2 regions of the Pseudomonas sp. GNP014 genome follow, and region 1 is predicted to be linked to the other one. Evidence: riboswitches for the same ligand, from Rfam matches in the RefSeq annotation. Region 1 holds a riboswitch; the other holds the start of a gene.
What was found. A riboswitch is a leader RNA that binds a small molecule or an ion and turns the genes downstream of it on or off. The one in region 1 is predicted to bind cobalamin.
Positions count from the first base shown of each region.

Region 2: linked by a shared signal. The riboswitch ahead of ACXX9E_RS21415 (TonB-dependent receptor plug domain-containing protein) and the one ahead of ACXX9E_RS17520 (ABC transporter substrate-binding protein) in region 1 are both predicted to bind cobalamin.

Region 1 covers NZ_JBTGUS010000001.1:3,891,773-3,897,776, reverse strand. The annotation lists gene ACXX9E_RS17530 (ParD-like family protein) at 1-150, opposite strand, end outside; gene ACXX9E_RS17525 (Ppx/GppA family phosphatase) at 460-1,395, shown strand; cobalamin riboswitch at 1,437-1,629, shown strand; gene ACXX9E_RS17520 (ABC transporter substrate-binding protein) at 1,774-2,787, shown strand; gene ACXX9E_RS17515 (FecCD family ABC transporter permease) at 2,796-3,800, shown strand; gene ACXX9E_RS17510 (ABC transporter ATP-binding protein) at 3,797-4,561, shown strand; gene metE (5-methyltetrahydropteroyltriglutamate--homocysteine S-methyltransferase) at 4,607-6,004, opposite strand, start outside.
Region 2 covers NZ_JBTGUS010000001.1:4,752,405-4,758,408, forward strand. The annotation lists gene ACXX9E_RS21400 (L-dopachrome tautomerase-related protein) at 1-975, opposite strand, end outside; gene ACXX9E_RS21405 (zinc-binding alcohol dehydrogenase family protein) at 1,016-2,023, opposite strand; gene ACXX9E_RS21410 (LysR family transcriptional regulator) at 2,134-3,024, shown strand; cobalamin riboswitch at 3,069-3,274, shown strand; gene ACXX9E_RS21415 (TonB-dependent receptor plug domain-containing protein) at 3,366-5,303, shown strand; gene ACXX9E_RS21420 ((2Fe-2S) ferredoxin domain-containing protein) at 5,303-5,662, shown strand; gene ACXX9E_RS21425 (ABC transporter substrate-binding protein) at 5,659-6,004, shown strand, end outside.

The DNA of each region.
Region 1 (6,004 bases):
AATGGCGCTGTGGTCGAGGTTGGGGTGCAGCTCGGCGAGCATGCCGATGCGCATCCAGTGCTCGGCCTGCGCGTTGATCGAGCGGCTGAGTGCATTGCTGGAGATGCGCAGGTTCTCGTGCATGTCCTCAGAAATCTTTACGATGCCCATATATGAATCCGATACGATGTGTATATGGATCGTATATTAGCCAAGCCTTACGCCAAATTGCAAACGCACACAATCTGCAGGACGTAGCGCGGCAAATCGCAGGCAAAAAAAAGCTGCCAAAAGAGGCAGCAAAAACTTTAAGAACACGCGATGTATTGGGCTCAGCATAGACGCCGGATAATGACAGTGTCATGACAGGCGCACATTCATCGAACCGCCTCGCTGCCGTCATCAGGATGTCATCAACTTCACGGCAGAATCCTCGCAAACCGTCTTGAGCCTTGAGACGGACGTTTTGCAAGGACTCCCATGAAAGAAGACGCCTCGCTGTTTGCCGCCATCGACCTGGGTTCGAATGCATTTCGCATGATGATCGGCCAGTCGGTCCGCAGCCGCAAAGGCTTCATGATTCAGGAGGTGAAAACCTTGCGCGAACCGGTGCGCCTGGCCGAGGGGTTTGACGGTGGCGCGCTGGACACCCTGGCGCTGGATCGCGGCTGGCAGGCGTTGGCGCGGTTCGGCAAAAAGCTGCGGGGGTTCGAAGCGGGTCGGGTGCGTGCGGTGGCCACCAGCGCCGTGCGCGAAGCCGACAATGCACAACTGTTTCTCGCCAGCGCGGAGCGGCATCTGGGCTTTGACATCGACGTCATTTCCGGACATGAAGAGGCTCGGCTGGTGTATGCCGGCGTGGCGCATGCACTGCCGACTGCCGACGACATGCGTCTGGTGGTCGATATTGGTGGCGGTTCCACCGAACTGATCCTCGGCCAAGGCTCGCAACCGTTGCTGACTGAAAGCATTGCCATCGGCAGCGGCACGCTGGGCGCGCGCTATTTTCCCGATGGGCGCATTACCCCCGGTGCCTTGCAAGAAGCCGAGCGCGTCGCCATCCTGCAATTTGAAAAAGTCGCCCGCCGCTATCGCGCGCAAGGCTGGCAGCAAACCATTGGCTCCTCCGGCACCGCGCGCATGCTCGCCAAGGTGCTCAAGGCCAATCGCCTGAACGACTTCGGCCACGACGGCATTACCTACGGTGGGCTGTTGCGCCTGTCGTTACTGCTGCTGAAAGTGAAGAACGTCCAGCAACTGAAACTCGCCGGCCTGCAAGCGCACCGCCAGAGCATTCTACCCGGTGGCCTGGTGTTGATGCTGGCGGCGTTCAAGGTGTTCGGCATTTCGCAGATGGTGCCCTCCGAACCGGGCCTGCGCCTGGGCGTACTGCACGGTTTGATGAGCAAGCATTAATCCCCCTCCGGCAGATTCGTCTCCCCTAAAGCGGCTCGATCGACTACCATGCCGCCGCCGGTTTCCATACGGAATTAATAGGGAATCCGAGGTGCGTCAGCGCATCGTTCGGAACTGCCCCCGCAACTGTAGGTGCTGAGCCTGCTCCACGACTGCCACTGGGTGAACCCGGGAAGGCCGGAGCACAGGCGATGACGCATCAGTCAGGAGACCTGCCGGCACAGTGACTACTAACCGGCGGGGTGTCCGGGAAGGACATCGTGCCGTGCGCGTCTTCGTTTGATCAGCAGCCTTGCGCTGTTGCCATGACTGCGTTCGCTGGTGTGTTTCCAGACCGTACTCTCCCCGCCTTGCGTACGGTTCCCCTGGAGACTGCCCATGCTGCTGCCCCGCGTTGCCATCCTGCTCACCGGCCTGAGTCTTTGCACGCTCGCCCATGCAGCGCCGACGACCTATCCACTGACCGTCGAGAACTGCGGCAGCACCCTGACCTTCCAGCACGCCCCCACGCGCACCGTCACCATCGGCCAGGCTGGCACCGAAATGCTTTACGCCCTGGGCCTGGGCGACAAGGTGGTCGGCACCTCGCTGTGGTTCAACGACGTGCTGGTCACGTACAAGGCGCAGAACGACAAGATCGAACGCCTGGCCGATAACGAGCCGAGTTTCGAAGCGGTGATCGGCAAGCGCCCGGAACTGGTCGCCGTGGAGCTGGAATGGATGGTCGGCCCACAAGGTGCAGTGGGCACACGCGAGCAGTTTCATGAGCTGAAAATTCCGACGTACCTGCTGCCCTCCGATTGCGAAGCCAAGGACAACCTCGTCGGCGCCGACGGTACCCGGCTGGCGCCGTTTCGCATCGACACGATTTACAAGAGCGTGAGCCAACTGGCGCAAATCTTCGATGTGCAGGACCGCGGCCAGCAGCTCAATGAACAACTCAAGGCCAGCCTCGCCCGATCAGTCGCCACGGTTCAGGGCAAACAATTGAAAGACGCAAGTGCCGTGGTCTGGTTCTCCAGTGCGCAGATGGACATCGAGCCCTTCGTGGCCGGACACAAAGGCATTCCCGATTTCATGCTGAGTACCCTCGGCGTACGCAACGTAGTGCAATCCGATGAAGAGTGGCCGACGGTCGGCTGGGAAACCATCGCCAAGGCCAACCCGACCTTCATCGTCATCGCACGCATGGATCGCCGGCGCTTCCCCGCTGACGACTATCAGAAGAAACTCGCCTTCCTGCGCAGCGACCCGGTGACCCGCAACATGGACGCGGTGAAAAACAACCGCATCATCATTCTCGACGCCCTGGCCATGCAGGCCAGCCTGCGCACGTTCGATGGCATCGAGCAACTGGCCACGGCCCTCAACGGCTATGACCTGTCGCAATGAATAAAAGCCTGATCCGCGCACTACTGGCCCTGACGACACTGTTGATCGCCGTGCTCGCGGGAGTCGCCATCGGAGAGACGTCGATTGCTCCGGACGTGGTGCTAAAAGTGCTGGCCAACAAGCTGTGGACCGCCGGGCATGCGCTCGACCCGATCGACGAAGGCATTGTCTGGAACTACCGCCTGACCCGCGCCCTGGTCGCCGCCGCGTGCGGTGCCGGTCTGGCGACGTGCGGGGTGATTTTGCAGTCGCTGCTGCGCAATCCGCTGGCCGATCCCTATTTGCTCGGCATCTCCGCCGGGGCCTCGACCGGCGCGGTGATGGTGGCGCTGCTCGGGATTGGGGCCGGGGCGATTTCGCTGTCCGCCGGAGCTTTTGCCGGCGCGGTAACGGCGTTCGTGCTGGTCATTCTGCTGGCCCGTGTCAGCGGTTCGGCCAACGGCACCGGGCAGATCATTCTCGCGGGGATCGCCGGCTCGCAGCTGTTCAATGCGCTCACCGCGTTTCTGATTACCCGTTCGGCGAGTTCCGAGCAGGCGCGCGGCATCATGTTCTGGCTGCTCGGTAATCTCGGCGGCGTGCGCTGGCCGTCGGTGTGGCTGGCGGTGCCGGTGGCCCTGTTCGGCTTGCTGGTGTGCCTGTGGCATCGGCGCGCGCTGGATGCATTTACCTTTGGCGCGGATTCGGCGGCGTCCCTCGGCATACCGGTGCGGCGGGTGCAGATTGTGCTGATCGGTTGCGCGGCGCTGGTAACGGCGGTGATGGTGTCGATTGTCGGCTCGATCGGTTTTGTCGGTCTGGTGATTCCCCATGCGGCGCGTCTGTTGCTCGGCACCGGGCATGCCCGTCTGCTGCCGGCCAGCGCATTGGGGGGCGCGGTGTTTCTGATTGCCGCCGACGTGCTGTCGCGCACCCTGATCAAGGGTCAGGTGATTCCGGTCGGTGTGATTACCGCGCTGGTCGGCGCGCCGGTGTTTGCGCTCATCCTGGTTGGCCGGAGATCGGCTCGATGAACCCGGTGTTGAGTTGTTCCGGGCTGACGTTCAAGGTGCGCGGTGCCGAGTTGCTTAACGGTGTCTGCCTGGAGGTCCAGCGCAGCGAGACCCTCGGCATCGTCGGGCCCAATGGCTCGGGCAAATCCACTTTGTTGAAACTGCTTGCCGGATTGCGCGAGCCGAGCGCTGGCGAGGTTCTGCTCGAAGGCCAGCCCCTCGGAAAAATGCCCCGGCGCAGCATTGCGCAAAAACTGGCGGTGGTCGAACAACAGGCCGACACCGACGACGGCATCCGCGTATTCGACGCCGTTGCACTGGGGCGCACACCGTGGCTGTCAGCGCTGCAGCCGTGGTCGCAGGTGGACGACGCCATCGTTGAACAGGCGTTGATCGACGTCGATGCGCTGCACCTGCGCACGCGTGTCTGGCGTCACTTGTCAGGCGGTGAACGCCAGCGCGTGCACATTGCCCGAGCGTTGGCCCAGCGCCCGCAAATCCTGCTGCTGGACGAACCGGCCAACCACCTCGACATCCAGCATCAATTGACCATCCTCAACGTGGTGCAGGCGTTGCCGGTGACCACACTGATTGCATTGCATGACCTCAATCAGGCGTTGAAATGCGATCGGCTGGCGGTGCTGGAACGCGGCCGGCTGGTGGCTCTGGGCAAGCCGCTGGAAGTGCTGACGCCGCAGCGGCTACAGGAAACGTTCGGGGTCAAGGCGCACTACCTGACAGACCCGTTCGATGGTGCGCAGATCCTGCGATTTCATTCATAAGACACAGCCCGCTCCACAACGGCTGTGTTTCATGCGGCCCAAGCGTTACGCCAGCTCTTTGCGCAACTGCCGCGCCGCCGCGACCATGTGCACCAGCGCCGCTTCGGTCTCCGGCCAGCCGCGGGTTTTCAGGCCGCAGTCCGGGTTGACCCACAGGCGCTCGGCCGGGATGCGCCGGGCCGCCTTGCGCAGCAGACCGGCCATTTCCGCGACCTGCGGAATCCGTGGCGAGTGGATATCGTAGACGCCCGGGCCGATGTCGTTCGGGTAGGCGAAGGCTTCGAAGGCGTCGAGCAGTTCCATGTCCGAACGTGACGTCTCGATGGTGATCACATCCGCATCCATCGCCGCGATGGACTCGATCACATCGTTGAACTCGCTGTAGCACATGTGCGTGTGAATCTGGGTTTCGTCGTGCACCCCGCCAGCGCACAGGCGGAACACCTCGCTCGCCCAGTCCAGATACTGCTGCCACTGAGCCTGACGCAACGGCAAGCCTTCGCGGAATGCCGCTTCGTCGATCTGCACGATCCTGATCCCGGCCGCTTGCAGATCGACCACTTCGTCACGGATCGCCAGCGCCAGTTGCCGGGCCTGCACTTCGCGGCTGACATCTTCACGAGGGAACGACCACATCAACATGGTCACAGGCCCGGTCAGCATGCCCTTCATCACTTTGTCGGTCAGACCCTGCGCATAGCGGATCCATTCGACAGTCATGGCGTGCGGACGGCTGAGGTCGCCGAAGATCACCGCCGGCTTCACGCAACGCGAGCCGTAACTCTGCACCCAGCCAAAACGGGTGAACACGTAGCCATCCAGTTGCTCGGCAAAGTACTCGACCATGTCATTGCGCTCGGCTTCACCGTGTACCAGCACGTCGAGGCCCAGCCGTTCCTGGATGTCCACCGCATGGCGGATTTCGCTGTGCATGGCTTCGGTGTATTCGGCCGCGCTCAGCTTGCCTTGCTTGAACGACTGCCGCGCCAGACGGATCGACGCAGTCTGCGGGAACGAACCGATGGTGGTAGTCGGGAACAGCGGCAGGTCCAGCCGGGCACGTTGCTTGGCGATACGCTGGGCGAACGGCGACTGACGCTGGCTGTCCTTGGCGGTGATCGCCGCCACCCGGGCCTGCACAGCCGGTTTGTGAATGCGCGGAGACGCGGCGCGACTGGTCTGCACCGAACGGCTTTGCGTCAATGCGCGCAGCACTTTTGGCGCTTCCGGCGCCTTGACCGCGTGCGCCAGTACCGCGACTTCTTCGCACTTTTGCACTGCGAATGCCAGCCAGCTCTTCAGCTCGGCATCAAGACTGTCTTCGCGGCTCAGATCCACCGGGCTGTGCAGCAGCGAGCAGGACGGCGCGACCCATAGACGTTCACCCAGGCGCTCATGGGCGTGTTGCAGGGTCGCCAGGGCGTTTTCCAGATCGCAGCGCCA
Region 2 (6,004 bases), 860 kb from region 1:
CAGGCGTTTGCGGATCGCGTTGTGTTCGTAGTCACCGGCATAGACCGCCCCGGCGGCATCGGCTTCCATGCCATCGGACGCGCCCTTCTCGCCCAGGTCCTGCACGGCAGCGGCCAGTTGCTGTTCGCTGACGCTGGCGTCACGCAACAGCGCGGTGGCAACCGAGTACAGATGGCGGCTGGATAGCGGCGTGAAGTACAGGGTCTTGCCGTCCGCCGACAGCGCAATGCCGTCCGACGCCACGCCCAACGGTGTGCGCTTGCCGTCCGCGCCCGCGACGGTCAGCGGCAGACCTTCGACCACCGGCACGAAATCCGGGTCGACCGATGTTGCCGGCACTCCGCTCAACCGGCGCTGGGCGCGGCCAGTGGCGATGTCCATGACGATGATTGCACCCGGGCCACGCAGCGACGAGTCGGTGACGTACACCGTGCCTTCGGCCCCGGCGCGGAAGTCGAAGCGCATGTCGTTGACGTAGGTGCTCGGCAACATGACGTTGTCCGGAAACACCAGGCGTTTGACGATGCGGTTGTTGGCCAGATCCACCGCCAGCAGTTTCGCGCCTCTGGCTTTCGGTTCGGCAAACCCTGGCGCGGCGGTGTCAAGCAGCCAGACCCGGCCCTGCCCGTCGGCGACCACGCTTTGCACGCTGATCAAGCCATCGCTCGGGTCGCGCGGATTCTCCTGATTGATCGCCGCGTTCGGGTACGCAACCACCTTGCCGTCGCGGATTTCGCCGACGGTGAACGGCACGTCGTCGCCCCAACGCGGGAAGTTGACAAAGATTCGCCCGGTTTCGCTGACCGTCACGCCGGTAGGCATGGCGTCGTAGAACGCGTGGACTTGTTCAAGCGTGCCAAAAGCCCTGTCGGCCGGCGTATTCAGCGGCAACGGGATAGCGCTGATGGCGTGGGCCAAAGGCATGCTCAAAGTCGAGGCAATGGCCAACATCGCGGGCAGTTTGTTCATGCGCATCATGTGTTCCTCGCTGGGCCGTCATGGCCCGTTCGAATATTCAGAATCCTTCAAGCACCATCTTGCCCCGGGCCTTGCCGCTTTCGACCAAGGCATGGGCGCGGCGCATGTTGGCCGCATTGATCGCCCCGAAGTGCTGGCCCACGGTGGTTTGCAATACGCCCTGGTCAATCAGCCCCGCGACCCGGTTGAGCAAATGATGCTGGTTGATCATGTCGTCGGTTTCGTACAGCGAACGGGTAAACATCAGTTCCCAGTGCAGCGACAACGATTTGCGCTTGAGCGGCATGACGTCGAGGCTGTCGGGATCGTCAATCACCGCCAGACGCCCCTGCGGCCGCAGCACTTCGATCAATTGCGCAAAGTGCTGCGTGGTGTGCGTCAGGCTGGCGACGTAATCGACCTCGGCCACGCCCAGCGCCTGCAGTTGCGCGAGCATCGGCTGGCTATGATCAATGACGTGATGGGCGCCCAGCTGGCGCACCCAGTCAGCGGTTTCCGGGCGCGAAGCGGTGCCAATGACGGTGAGCCCGGTCAAACGCCGCGCCAGTTGCACCAGCATTGAACCGACGCCACCCGCTGCGCCGGTGATCAGCAGGCTTTGGCCCTGCCCCGCGCCCTCGGCGACACCGAGCCGATCGAACAGCAATTCCCAGGCGGTAATCGAGGTCAATGGCAACGCTGCAGCATCGGCGGCACTCAACGAGCGCGGCTTGTGCCCGACAATCCGCTCGTCCACCAGATGCCGTTCGCTGTAGCTGCCGGTGCGGGCAATCGAGCCGGCATAGAACACTTCATCGCCGGGCTGAAACAGCGTCACGTCGGCGCCGATTGCACGGACAACACCGACGGCGTCCCAGCCAAGGATTTTCGGTTCCTTGGTGAAAGTGCCGGCGCGGACTTTGGTATCGACCGGGTTGACCGCCACTGCGCGCACTTCCACCAGCAGGTCTCGCGGGCCAGGCGTGGGCTCGGGGATGTCGGTGTCCTGCAACGATTGCGGATCTTCGATGGGCAAGGCGTGTTGGGTAAAGGTGATGGCTTTCATGGGATCTCTGATTCTGAAGGGCTGTGGCAGTCACTGGCCGCCATCTTCGGCTTCCCTCGGGCAAAGAAAAACCGGCAGAATGCGCCAACACTTTCACTGCAGGCGTGAAAATGATCCGCATCGACGATCTCGGTTTATTCACCCGCAGCGCCGCGCTGGGCAGTTTTACCGCTGCTGCGCTGGAGGCTGATTTACTGCCCGGCCAGGTCGCTGCCGCGATCAAGCGGCTGGAACGCGAACTGGATGTGCGCCTGTTCGCCCGCACCACCCGCAGCCTGCGCCTGACCGCCGAAGGCGAGCAGTACTTGCCCACCGCCCACGCGGTGCTCGAAGCCCTCAAGCAGGGCGAGGACAATTTGCGGGGGGAAAACGCCACCTTGCGCGGCGTGTTGCAAGTCACCGCGCCGTCGGATCTGGGGCGCAATATCCTGCTGCCGTGGCTGACGCAGTTCCGCCGCCAGCACCCGGAGCTGACCTTGCGATTGGTGCTGTCGGATCAGATGGTCGATCTGTTTCGCGACCCGGTGGACGTGGCGATTCGTTATGGCGCCAACGTGGATGCCAACTACGTAGCGCTGCCGCTGGCACCGTGGAACCGGCGGGTGCTGGTCGCCTCGCCTGAATACGTGCAACGCCACGGCCAGCCGCAGACCCCGGATGAACTGCTGGATCATCAGTGCCTGCTCTATTTGCAGACTGGCCGGGTCTACGACAAATGGAACCTGGGCAATCAGACCGTGCAAGTCTCGGGGCCGCTGTTCAGCGACGACGCCGACGTGGTGCGGCGCTGGGCGCTGGACGGCGAAGGGATCGCCTACAAATCCTGGCTGGATGTCAGCGCCGACATCGCATCAGGTCGCCTGCTTGTATTGCTGCCGGAGCAACCCGGCGAGACCTCGCCGTTGAGCCTGGTATGCCCGCATCGCAAGCAGATTACCCCGGCCGTGTCACAGCTCTATACGTGGCTGAGCGGCCAGTTCGCGGCGCTGAAACCGATGTGAGCAGAAGTCCCGCCAGAAGTTGACGAACGCTGTTGCGAGTGTTCAGATGCGGGCCTGTTTCAGGTGCCCCCTGCCGCCGTGCTTGGGGTGAAACGGGAAACCGGTACGTTCATTGCGAACAAGTCCGGTGCTGCCCCCGCAACGGTAGGCGCGTGATGCTTTCGACAGACCACTGTGGCCAGACGGCCATGGGAAGGTGAAAGCCTCGATACGCGCGAGCCCGGAGACCGGCCTGAAATGCGTTTGGCAAAATCCTGCGGTGGGCGGGCATGGGCCGGTATTGGCTGTGCGCGATGCCTTCTCCTGCATGCTCTTCTGCGAAGATCCTTTTCGAGAAGACAATGATTCGACCTTTCAACACTTCTGCACCAACCCTGCTGTTCGGCTGCCTGCTCAGCCCTTTGCTGCTGGCCGACGACAAGCCACTGCAACTCGATCAGCAAATCGTTTCCGCGCCGTCAGTGGAATCCACCACCGTCGCCGACATGGCGCAGTACGGCAGCAAAATCGAGAGGGTTTCCCGCGAACAAATCGAACGTGCCGGCCCCGGCGCCGATGTCAGCCGCGTCCTGCAGATGTTCATTCCCGGCCTGTACGTGGCGCCGAAAAACGGCCCGTTCGACTACGGCACCTATTCGTTGCTCGGCGGCCGTAACGACGACACGCTGATCCTGCTCGACGGTGTGCGCCTGAACAATCGTCTGTACGGCGGCCTGTACCTGGACACCCTGCCGGCCAACGCCATCGAACGCATCGAAGTGCTCAAGGGCGGGCAAAGCCTGCTGTTCGGCACCCAGGCGGTCTCGGGGGTGATAAACATCGTCACCCGCAGCCCGCAATCGCGCAAAGCCGCCGGCGAAGTGAATCTGGGCGTGGACAGCTTTGGCGGCACGACCGAAGACGTCCGGGTCGAAAACATCTTCAGCAACGGTTTCGGCGAACTGGGTTTGCTCGCCTATGCCAGCCACAACGTCTCCGACGGTTACCAGCCGTACCGCAACCGCGACATGAAGAACGTCAGCGAGAAAAACCGTGCCTACGAAGTCACCACCTTCGGCGGCAAGGCGATTCAATCGTTCGCCGATGACGCGCGGCTGGAACTGTTCTATCAGTACGCCGACGCCAACCTCGATTTCGCCCGCCCGCTGAACAACCACAACACCACCAACGACCGTGTGCAGCAGATCGCCACGGCGACCTTCGAACAGACCGTCAACGAGCGCGTGAGCTACTTCGTCAAAGGCCACATCAACGACTGGGACACCCGCTACACCCGCGTCAACAACGTGGATGGCGGCGGTACCAAGGTCATCAACCACAACGACTACTGGGGCTTCACCGATTGGGGCGTACAGGCCGAAGGCAAGGCGCAATTGCCCGGCGGCCATGTCCTGGTGTTCGGCACCGACAACCAGTGGTTCAAGGGTCAGGACGATGTGCTGGTGATCGACAACGACAAGGCCGAAGCCCACGCGATCTACACGCAGTTGCGCCCGCAAATCGCCGCCCTGCCCGACTGGCACCCGAGCCTCGGCATTCGTCACGAAGCCATGAGCGGCGGCGATGGCGCCACGGTCGGCATGCTCACCTCACTGTACGACCTCAACGATAACTGGGCCGTGCGCGGTCAGTACGGCAGCGCCTACAAACTGCCGAATGCCGAGCAGCTGTTCGTCAACGAGCCGGGCGACGAGATCGGCAACCGCAACCTCAAGCCGGAGAAAAGCCGCAACGCCGAACTCGGTGTCGACTACCAGGGCTTTCTGCTCGAGCGCGAATTCAGCGCCAGCGTCAGCCTGTTCAAACGCAAGATCGACGACCTGATCACCCTCGACGGCATGCAGTGGGTCAACGGTGAGGGGCAGATCCGCATGCGCGGTTTCGAGGCCGACGCGAAACTGGCGCTCACCCAGCGATGGAGCCTGCAAGCGGACCTGACGCGCAATCTCACCGAGTCGCGCAGCGGCGTGAGCATCAACGACATCCCGGGATTCTTCGCCCGCTCAAGGGTGGGTTATGAGTCGGAAAATCGTATGTGGGGGGCCGGGGGTGCGATCCGCTACATACGCGATATCAAGAGTTCGAAGCAGGTGCAGTACGGCAACTATTCGGTGGTCGATGCCGATGCTTATCGCTACCTCGACCACGCGCATCAGCACCGTGTAAGCCTGCTGATGGAAAACCTGTTCGACCGCGATTACGTCACCAGCCGTTCGAACAATGTCGATAATCTCGGCCGGCCGTTCACCTCTGAAATTCGCTACACGTACCGCTTCTGATGAGTGAAATCACCAAGGTCGACGGCGTCGATACTCATCCGGACTGGTCGCAAGTGCCCGATCACGCGCGCCATGTGTTCCTCTGCACCGGCCCGCGCTGTACTCAGCGCGGCGCCTTGCAGTTATGGAAAACCCTGCGCCGGCATCTGCTGGCGCACGATCGCATCGAGACACCGGGCGGCGTGTTACTGACCCGCACTCATTGCCAGTTTCCGTGCAATCTCGGACCGATCGTAACGGTGTATCCGGAACGCTGCTGGTACGGCGTGCACAACCGGCAGGAGGTGCAGCGCCTGGTCGAGGAGCATCTGCTGGGCGGTGAAGTAGTCGAGGATTTGCTGATCCGGGGGCGCGCATGAAGCTCTTGTGGTGTGCACTGGGCGCCCTGTTCTGCTCATCGGCGGCTATGGCTGACAACGTGCGCAACTGCGGCGAGCACTGGCAGGTTTCCGCTTCGCCGCCCGCGCGCATCGTCGCGCTGAATCAGCACGCAGCTGACCTCGTGCTGGCGCTTGATGCCGGATCATCGCTGGTGGGCGTCGCGTATCTGGACGACACCGATGCCGGCCAGCGCCCAACCGCGTATTTCGGCGTGCCAGTGATCGCACGTCAGTACCCATCCAGCGAAGTGTTGTACGCGCAACAGCCGGATCTGGTGATCGGTGGGTTCGCCACAGCCTTCGGTGACGGCGTCACTTCAC